Linked DNA regions of Azotobacter salinestris. The protein of the gene in region 1 interacts with the protein of each later gene in a pairwise test. Links are inferred from orthologs where the notes say so. Each region holds a gene or a part of one and is shown on either strand. Other genes may lie near its edges.

What was found.
Region 2: the proteins of rhlB (region 1) and rne interact in binary tests that used the Escherichia coli proteins (3 or more experiments, as listed by UniProt). The link is inferred for Azotobacter salinestris from one-to-one orthologs.

What each region holds. Positions count from the first base shown.
Region 1 is NZ_CP045302.1:3,836,387-3,839,610, forward strand. What follows is about bases 47-2,963. They hold rhlB (ATP-dependent RNA helicase RhlB), read right to left. Parts: upstream 2,288-2,963; coding sequence 806-2,287; downstream 47-805. Other genes in these bases: GCU53_RS17970 (MoaD/ThiS family protein), read left to right, coding at 47-198; moaE (molybdopterin synthase catalytic subunit MoaE), read left to right, coding at 200-646; GCU53_RS17985 (hypothetical protein), read right to left, coding at 2,662-2,841. Outside these bases: more of GCU53_RS17970, read left to right, coding at 1-46; GCU53_RS17990 (alpha/beta hydrolase), read right to left, coding at 3,108-3,224.
Region 2 is NZ_CP045302.1:1,352,367-1,356,694, forward strand. What follows is about bases 82-4,102. They hold rne (ribonuclease E), read left to right. Parts: upstream 82-476; coding sequence 477-3,902; downstream 3,903-4,102. Other genes in these bases: murB (UDP-N-acetylmuramate dehydrogenase), read right to left, coding at 4,001-4,102. Outside these bases: more of murB, read right to left, coding at 4,103-4,328. UniProt on the Escherichia coli protein: Endoribonuclease that plays a central role in RNA processing and decay. Required for the maturation of 5S and 16S rRNAs and the majority of tRNAs. Also involved in the degradation of most mRNAs.

The DNA.
Region 1 (3,224 bases):
GCCGAGCAGCTCGCCTGGGAGGAGGGCTTCGCCCGCCTGGACGACCTGCGCCGCCACCTGCTGGCGCGCGGCGGCGACTGGGCGGTGCTCGGCGAGCGCAACCTGATGTGCGCCCGCAACCAGGAGCTCTGCGGCCTGGACGAGCCCCTGACCGACGGCGACGAGGTCGCCTTCTTCCCCACCGTCACCGGAGGCTGAGATGGGCATTCGGGTACAGGCCGGCGCCTTCGATCCGGGGGCCGAGCTCAACGCACTGCACGCGGCCAACGTCGGCGTCGGTGCGGTGGTCGGCTTCGTCGGCTACGTGCGCGACTTCAACGAGGGCCGCGAGGTCGGCGGGATGTTCCTCGAGCATTATCCGGGGATGACCGAGAAGGCCCTGGGCAAGATCGCCGACGAAGCCGCGCAGCGCTGGCCGCTGCTCCGCCTGGAGATTCTCCATCGGATCGGCCGCCTGGAGCCGGGCGAGCCGATCGTCTTCGTCGGCACCGCCAGCGCCCACCGCCAGGCGGCCTTCGACGCCTGCGCGTTCGTCATGGACTACCTGAAGACCCGCGCGCCGTTTTGGAAGAAGGAGGACACCGGCGAGGGGCCGCGCTGGGTCGAGGGCCGCGACAGCGACCAGGAAGCGGCGCGGCGCTGGTAGGGCGAAGGCAACCCGCCAGACGAGGCAAGGGCCTGCACCGAAATCGGCGGGTTACACCCGCCCTACGGGGTCGCCCAGACTGGTAGGGTGGATGGCCGAAGCCATCCACCACGGTGGACAAGCCTGCGGCGTTGTCCACCCTACGGGTTCGGCCAGGCGTCAGGAGCGGCGCGGCACCGCCTGGAGCAGCTCGGCGGGCGGGATCTCGCAGTCGATCTTGCGGCCGAGCAGCGCCTCGATCGGCGGCAGGGCGAAGGCGTCGTCCTCGCCGGCGAAGCTGATCGAGGTGCCGCTCGAGCCGGCCCGGCCGGTGCGACCGATGCGGTGCACGTAGTCGTCCGGATCTTCCGGCAGGGTGTAGTTGATCACGTGGCTGACAGCCTCGACGTGGATGCCGCGGCCGGCCACGTCGGTGGCCACCAGCACGCGGATCCTGCCCTCGCGAAAGCCCTCGAGGACCTTGATGCGCTTGTGCTGCGGCACGTCGCCGGACATCTGCGCGGCGCTGACGCCGTCCCTGGTCAGGCGCTCCTCGATGCGCCGCACTTCGTCCTTGCGGTTGGCGAACACCATCACCCGCTCCCAGTTGTTGCGGGTCACCAGGTTGTACAAGAGCTTGTACTTGTCGCTGCCGGCCACCGCGTAGACGTGCTGCTCGACGGTGTCGCTGGCGACCTGCTCCGGCTCGATCTCGACGATGGCCGGATCGACCGTCCACTGCTTGGCCAGATTCATCACGTCCTCGGTGAAGGTCGCCGAGAACAGCAGGGTCTGCCGCTCGCCCTTGTACGGGGTCTGGCGGATGATCTGTCGCACCTGCGGGATGAAGCCCATGTCGAGCATGCGGTCGGCCTCGTCCAGCACCATCACCTCGACCATGTCCAGGTGCACCTCGCCGCGCTGGTTGAAGTCCAGCAGGCGGCCGGGGGTGGCCACCAGGATGTCGCAGAACTTCTCCTCCAGCTGCTTGAGCTGCTTGTCGAAGTCCATGCCGCCGACGAAGCTCATCACGTTGAGACCGGTGTAGCGGGTCAGCGCCAGGGCGTCCTTGGCGATCTGCACCACCAGCTCGCGGGTCGGCGCGATGATCAGCGCGCGCGGCTCGCCCATGTAGCGCTCCTTGGGCGGCGGAGTCTGCAGCAGCTGGCTGATGATCGAGACCAGGAAGGCGGCGGTCTTGCCGGTGCCGGTCTGGGCGCGGCCGATGGCGTCCCGGCCCTTGAGGGTGTAGCCGAGCACCTGGGCCTGGATCGGCGTGCAGTAGGGAAAGCCGACGTCGTGGATGGCGTGCATCAGCCGCGGGTCGAGGTCGAAGTCGTGGAAGCGGGTCTTGCCCGGTATGGGTTCGACCACGAAATCCTCCAGGCGCCATTCCGCCGCCGGCTTGCTCGGCGGCGGCTCGCGGCGCGGCCGCTCGGCCCGCGGCTTGCCGGCGCTCTTGCGCTCGCTGGCGGGCTTCTCGGAAAAGGGCTTCTTGCCGGCGGGCCTGGTTTCTGCGCGGGGGGGCTTGGCTTTCTGCCGGGGCGGCTTGGCTGGGGTGGCGGGCGTGGTGGAGCGGGGGGCGGGGGCAGGCGTGTCGACGACGACAGACGGTTGCGCCTGTTCGCCCATGCCTAGAAGTTTCTTGAGTGCCTTGAGCACGGTTATCTCGTCGATGGATGAGGAATGGATTGCCGTCAGTGTAAAGCAAGAGGTCAGTCGGGCGAAGGGTCGGTGGGGCCGAGACGCAGCGGTACGTCGGCTGGAGCCCGCTCGTCGCTCCATTCCTTGTCCGGTCGGCCTGCCGCTGCCAGGGCCTCGGTAGCCGTGGACAAGGACCATGAAGTGAAGCTCCGCCGATGTCGAAACCACAGGCCCGTAGTCCCGGACTCAGTCTTGGCGGACGGGTCATCCGGCGTAGACAGTGGCCAATGACAGGCTCTTGAAAACGACGCCGTGCCATCCGAGGCCGGAATCGCGATTGCCGGAGAAAGGCATCCGTTCGGGCCGCGCTTCCGGTTATGCCGATTCGGCTCTCAGCCGCCCCCTATGCCCTCGATCACCCTGCCGGTTCCGCCGCATTCCGGACAGGGTTTGCCGTCCTGCTGACCGGTGCCCCGGCAGGCCCGGCAAAGATTCTCACCGGTACCGGGCGTGCCCGGCGTGGCCGCATCGCCAGGGTTGAGATGTGTATCGGGAGCATCGGGCGCGGTCATGGCCGTCTCCTTGGTGGCTGCAGGCTGTGCCGGTTTGGACCCGGCACCGGCGTCGTGGTGCCGGGCATTCGTCCGCTGCAGCCGCCCGGGTTTGACCGGCCCGGCCAGTGCTCGTCAGTAAAGTTCGCCTTGCAGAGGCAGGCGCTTCTTCGACTGCTGCGGCACAGGCGGCTCGGGCGGTGCGCCAGCCTGTCGAGCGAGGTACTGGCGCAGGCGCCCGGCGAGCGCTGCCAGCCCGGGGCTGGCGGGGGCGGGAGATGAGCGGCTCAGCGCGCCAGGCGCTCGGCCAGCCAGGCGGCGATGTCGTGGATCTCGTCGGCGATCACCTCGTGTCCCATCGGATACTCCCGCCACTCCACCGGCACGCCGCGGGCAGCCAGCGC
Region 2 (4,328 bases), 2.5 Mb from region 1 along the record:
AAACCCAAACAGCCATTCCATCCACATGCTATCCACGGAGGACGTAAGGCCGTCCGACGGGACTTCCCCGAACATCGCGAAGTCTCGGAAACAAATGCCTTAGCTACATGATGGCGCACCTCCATCCACGGGAGGCCGCACATATATTTATTGCCAACTCGCTGCAGATTCTGCGGACGGCACCCGATTTTCAAAGGACACGTGCAGGGTGGAGATGCACAACCATCGGATTGCGTAGCTGCAAGCTTTCATCCAGACGCACATGGCGTCCGCTGCCGATGCTTGATTCCTCCTCCTGATTGATTGCTTTCTGCCACAACAGTAAGCAGGAGACGTAGTCGCGACTCTGGCCACCAGCCAAATGTTGCTTGACACGGGAATGGACGACAACCCTTCCTGAACGCCCCTGTCACCGACCGCGAGAGTCGTGTGTGCCGAACGCCGTTTCCGGCAGCCCGGAAACCGAACGGTACTACATGAAAAGAATGCTGATTAACGCAACTCAACCCGAGGAGTTGCGTGTTGCCCTGGTCGATGGCCAACGTCTCTACGACTTGGACATCGAATCGGGTGCCCGCGAGCAGAAAAAGGCCAACATCTACAAAGGCCGCATTACTCGGGTCGAGCCGAGCCTCGAAGCGGCTTTCGTCGACTTCGGCGCCGAGCGCCACGGTTTTCTTCCCCTCAAGGAAATTTCCCGCGAGTACTTCAAGAAGGCTCCCGAAGGCCGCATCAACATCAAGGATGTGCTTTCCGAAGGCCAGGAAGTCATCATTCAGGTCGAGAAGGAAGAACGCGGCAACAAGGGCGCGGCCCTGACCACCTTCATCAGCCTCGCCGGTCGCTACTTGGTGCTGATGCCGAACAATCCGCGAGCCGGCGGCATTTCCCGGCGCATCGAGGGCGAAGAGCGCAACGAACTGCGCGAGGCCCTGAACGGTCTCGACGTTCCAACCGACATGGGCCTGATCGTCCGCACCGCTGGCCTCGGTCGCTCCAGTGAAGAGCTGCAATGGGATCTCGACTACCTGGTGCAGCTGTGGACCGCGATCAAGGAAGCCTCGCTGGACCGTGCGCCCCCCTTCCTGATCTACCAGGAATCCAACGTCATCATCCGGGCGATCCGCGACTATCTGCGCCAGGACATCGGCGAAGTGCTGATCGACAGCGTCGAGGCCCAGGAGGAGGCCTTGAGCTTCATCCGCCAGGTGATGCCGCAGTACCAGAGCAAGATCAAGCTCTACGAGGACAGCGTACCGCTGTTCAACCGCTTCCAGATCGAGAGCCAGATCGAAACCGCCTTCCAGCGCGAAGTGAAGCTGCCGTCCGGCGGCTCCATCGTCATCGACCCGACCGAAGCCCTGGTATCCATCGACATCAACTCGGCGCGCGCCACCAAGGGCGGCGACATCGAGGAAACCGCCCTGCAGACCAACCTGGAGGCGGCCGAGGAGATCGCCCGCCAGCTGCGTCTGCGCGACATCGGCGGCCTGATCGTCATCGACTTCATCGACATGACGCCGGCGAAAAACCAGCGCGCCGTCGAGGACAAGATGCGCGAGGCCCTGGAGGCCGACCGCGCACGCGTGCAGATCGGACGCATCTCGCGCTTCGGCCTGCTGGAAATGTCCCGCCAGCGCCTGCGCCCCTCCCTTGGCGAGACCAGCGGCATCGTCTGCCCGCGCTGTAACGGCCAAGGCATCATCCGCGACGTCGAGTCGCTGTCCCTGGCGATCCTGCGCCTGATCGAGGAGGAAGCCCTGAAGGATCGCACCGCCGAGGTGCGCGCCCAGGTACCGATCCCGGTCGCCGCCTTCCTGCTCAACGAGAAGCGCAACTCCATCACCAAGATCGAGTTGCGTACCCGCGTGCGCATCGTCATCCTGCCGAGCGATCACCTGGAGACGCCGCACTTCGAAGTGCAGCGCCTCCGTGACGACAGTCCGGAAGTACAGAGCGCCCAGTCGAGCTACGAAATGGCTCCCGCGGAAGTGGAAGAGGTCCAGCTGGTCAGCGCCACCCGTACCTTGGTACGCCAGGAAGCCGCGGTCAAGACTGCGCCGCCGCGCAATGCCCTGGTGCCGGTTCCGGCCGAACCGCCAGCGGCACCGGCAACGCCCCCCCACCCCGCCCTGGAACTCAACCTGTTCAAGGGACTGGTGAAATCGCTGGTCAGCCTGTTCGCCGGCAAGGAAACGGCCAAGCCCGTCGCCGCCGAGCGGCTGGTCGAGGAGCGTCTGTCGCGCAGCAGCGAGGAGCGACGCAGCAGCCGCCAGCAGAACCGTCGCCGCGAGGGCCGTCACGGCCGCGATGAAGAGCGCAGGCCGCGCGAGGAGCGTCAGCTTCGCGAGGTGCGCGAAGAGCGGATACCGCGTCCGCCTCGTGAGGAGCGACCCGCACGCGAAGAGCGCCAGCCCATCGAAATCGTGGAAGCCCGGGAACCGCGGGAAACCCGCCGCGAGCGCCCGCCCCGCGAAGAGCGTGTGCCGCGCGAAGAACGCCAATCCATGGAAAGCATGGAAGTTCGCGAAGCGCGGGAGCCGCGGGAGCCGAGGGAAGGCCGCCGCGAGCGTCCGCCTCGCGAAGAGCGCCGCCGCGAACTGCGCGAGCCGCTCGATGCTCAGGAAAGCCCGCGGGAAGAGCGTTCAGCCCGTCCGCCACGTGAGGAGCATCCCCAACAGCGGGAAGAGCGCCAGCCCCCTGAGGAGCGCCTGCATGAGGAGCGTCTGGTCGTGAGCGAGCCGAAGGCCCCCGAGGAGGAAGCCCTCGCCCACGAGGAAACTCACGAGGAAGAGCTCGAGACCAGCAGCGAGGAACGCCCGCGTCGGCGCTCCCGTGGTCAGCGCCGCCGCAGCAATCGCCGCGAGCGCCAGCGCGACAGCCAGGGCAACGAAATCGAGAGCAGCGAGGAAGGCGAAGCCGCTGCTGTCGCGGCCGTTGCCACGGCCACTGCCGTGACCGCCGCGCAGACTCAGGCTGAAGAGGCTGCGGCAGAAGCACCCGCCGGCACTGCCCCGCTCGCCGCACAGCCGGTGGCCGAGGAAATCCAACCCGCTGTCGAGGCTGTCGCGGCCACCCCTGTCGCCGAGACCGGTACTGTCGAAGCGACGGAGCCTGCCCCCCGTCCCGAGCAGGCGCAACCTGCCAGGACCGAGGAGCCGGCAGTCAGCAGAAACGAGGCGCCGCAAGCCTCCCCGCAGCCAGCCGAGGAGCCGGCAACGGTTGCCGCGCCCCCAGCCGAAGTGCCGCGCAGCACGGCCCGCGCGATCAACGATCCACGCGAGGTTCGGCGCCGCAAGCGCGAAGCTGCCGAGGCGGAGGCCAGGCAGGCTGCCGAAGCCGCGAAGGCTGTGGAAACCGCAAGGCTTGCAGAAGCCAGCGCCATCGTGACCGCAATGCCGGTGGCCGAGGCACAGCCGGAGGCCGAGTCCGCCCCGGTCATCGCCGCGCCGGAAGCGCCGCAGAAAAGGGATGAGATCCTGCTCGAGCAGCCTCAGGCCGCCAGCGAGCCCTCTCTGATGGCTGCAGAAGCGGTCGAGGTGCCGAGCGAGCAGATCACTCCCGAGCCGGAGGTCTCCAGCGCAGTTCCGGAACCGGTCGAAGCCCCGTTTGAGCTGATTCAGCCGGAGACCGCGACCTTCGTCGCGGTGGAGGAGCCGAGCGAAACGCAGCCTGAGGCAGCGACTCCAGCGGAGGAGGAACGGCCTGCAGATCGGAAAGAGCAGCAGACCCTCGACCTCCAGCCGGTCACCGAGCAGTCGGAAGAAGCCGCCGACGAGCCGAAGAGCGCACCTGCAGAGGAAAGTGAGGAGGCCACCGAGCCACAGCGCGAGGAAGCTGAGAGCAAGGATGAGGTTGCCGAAACCAAGCTGACCGACAAGCAGGATCAGACTGCAGGCTGAAGCTGAAAAGCCGGGACCGGCCCGCGCCGGTCCCTGACGACAAAAGGGGATGCAGTGCATCCCCTTTTGCGTTTTTGCAATGCTGTTCCGGTCAGGGCTCAGATCACGCTGGGCTCGATTTCCAGAGACACGCCGAAGCGCCCTTCGATATCTTCACGAATGCGCTGGGCCAAGCCCAGCATCTGCCTGCCACTCGCCTGTCCGTAGTTGACCAGCACCAGCGCCTGCAAGCGATGTACGCCGGCATCATCGTCGCGATACCCTTTCCAGCCAGCCCGCTCAAGCAGCCAGCCCGCAGCCAGCTTCACATTGCCGTCCGTCTGGGGATAGGCAATCAGGTCGGGATACCGAATGTGCAGGCGTTCGGCCTGCTCGGCGGAAACCAGTGGATTCTTGAAGAAACTGCCGGCATTGCCCAGAACGGCG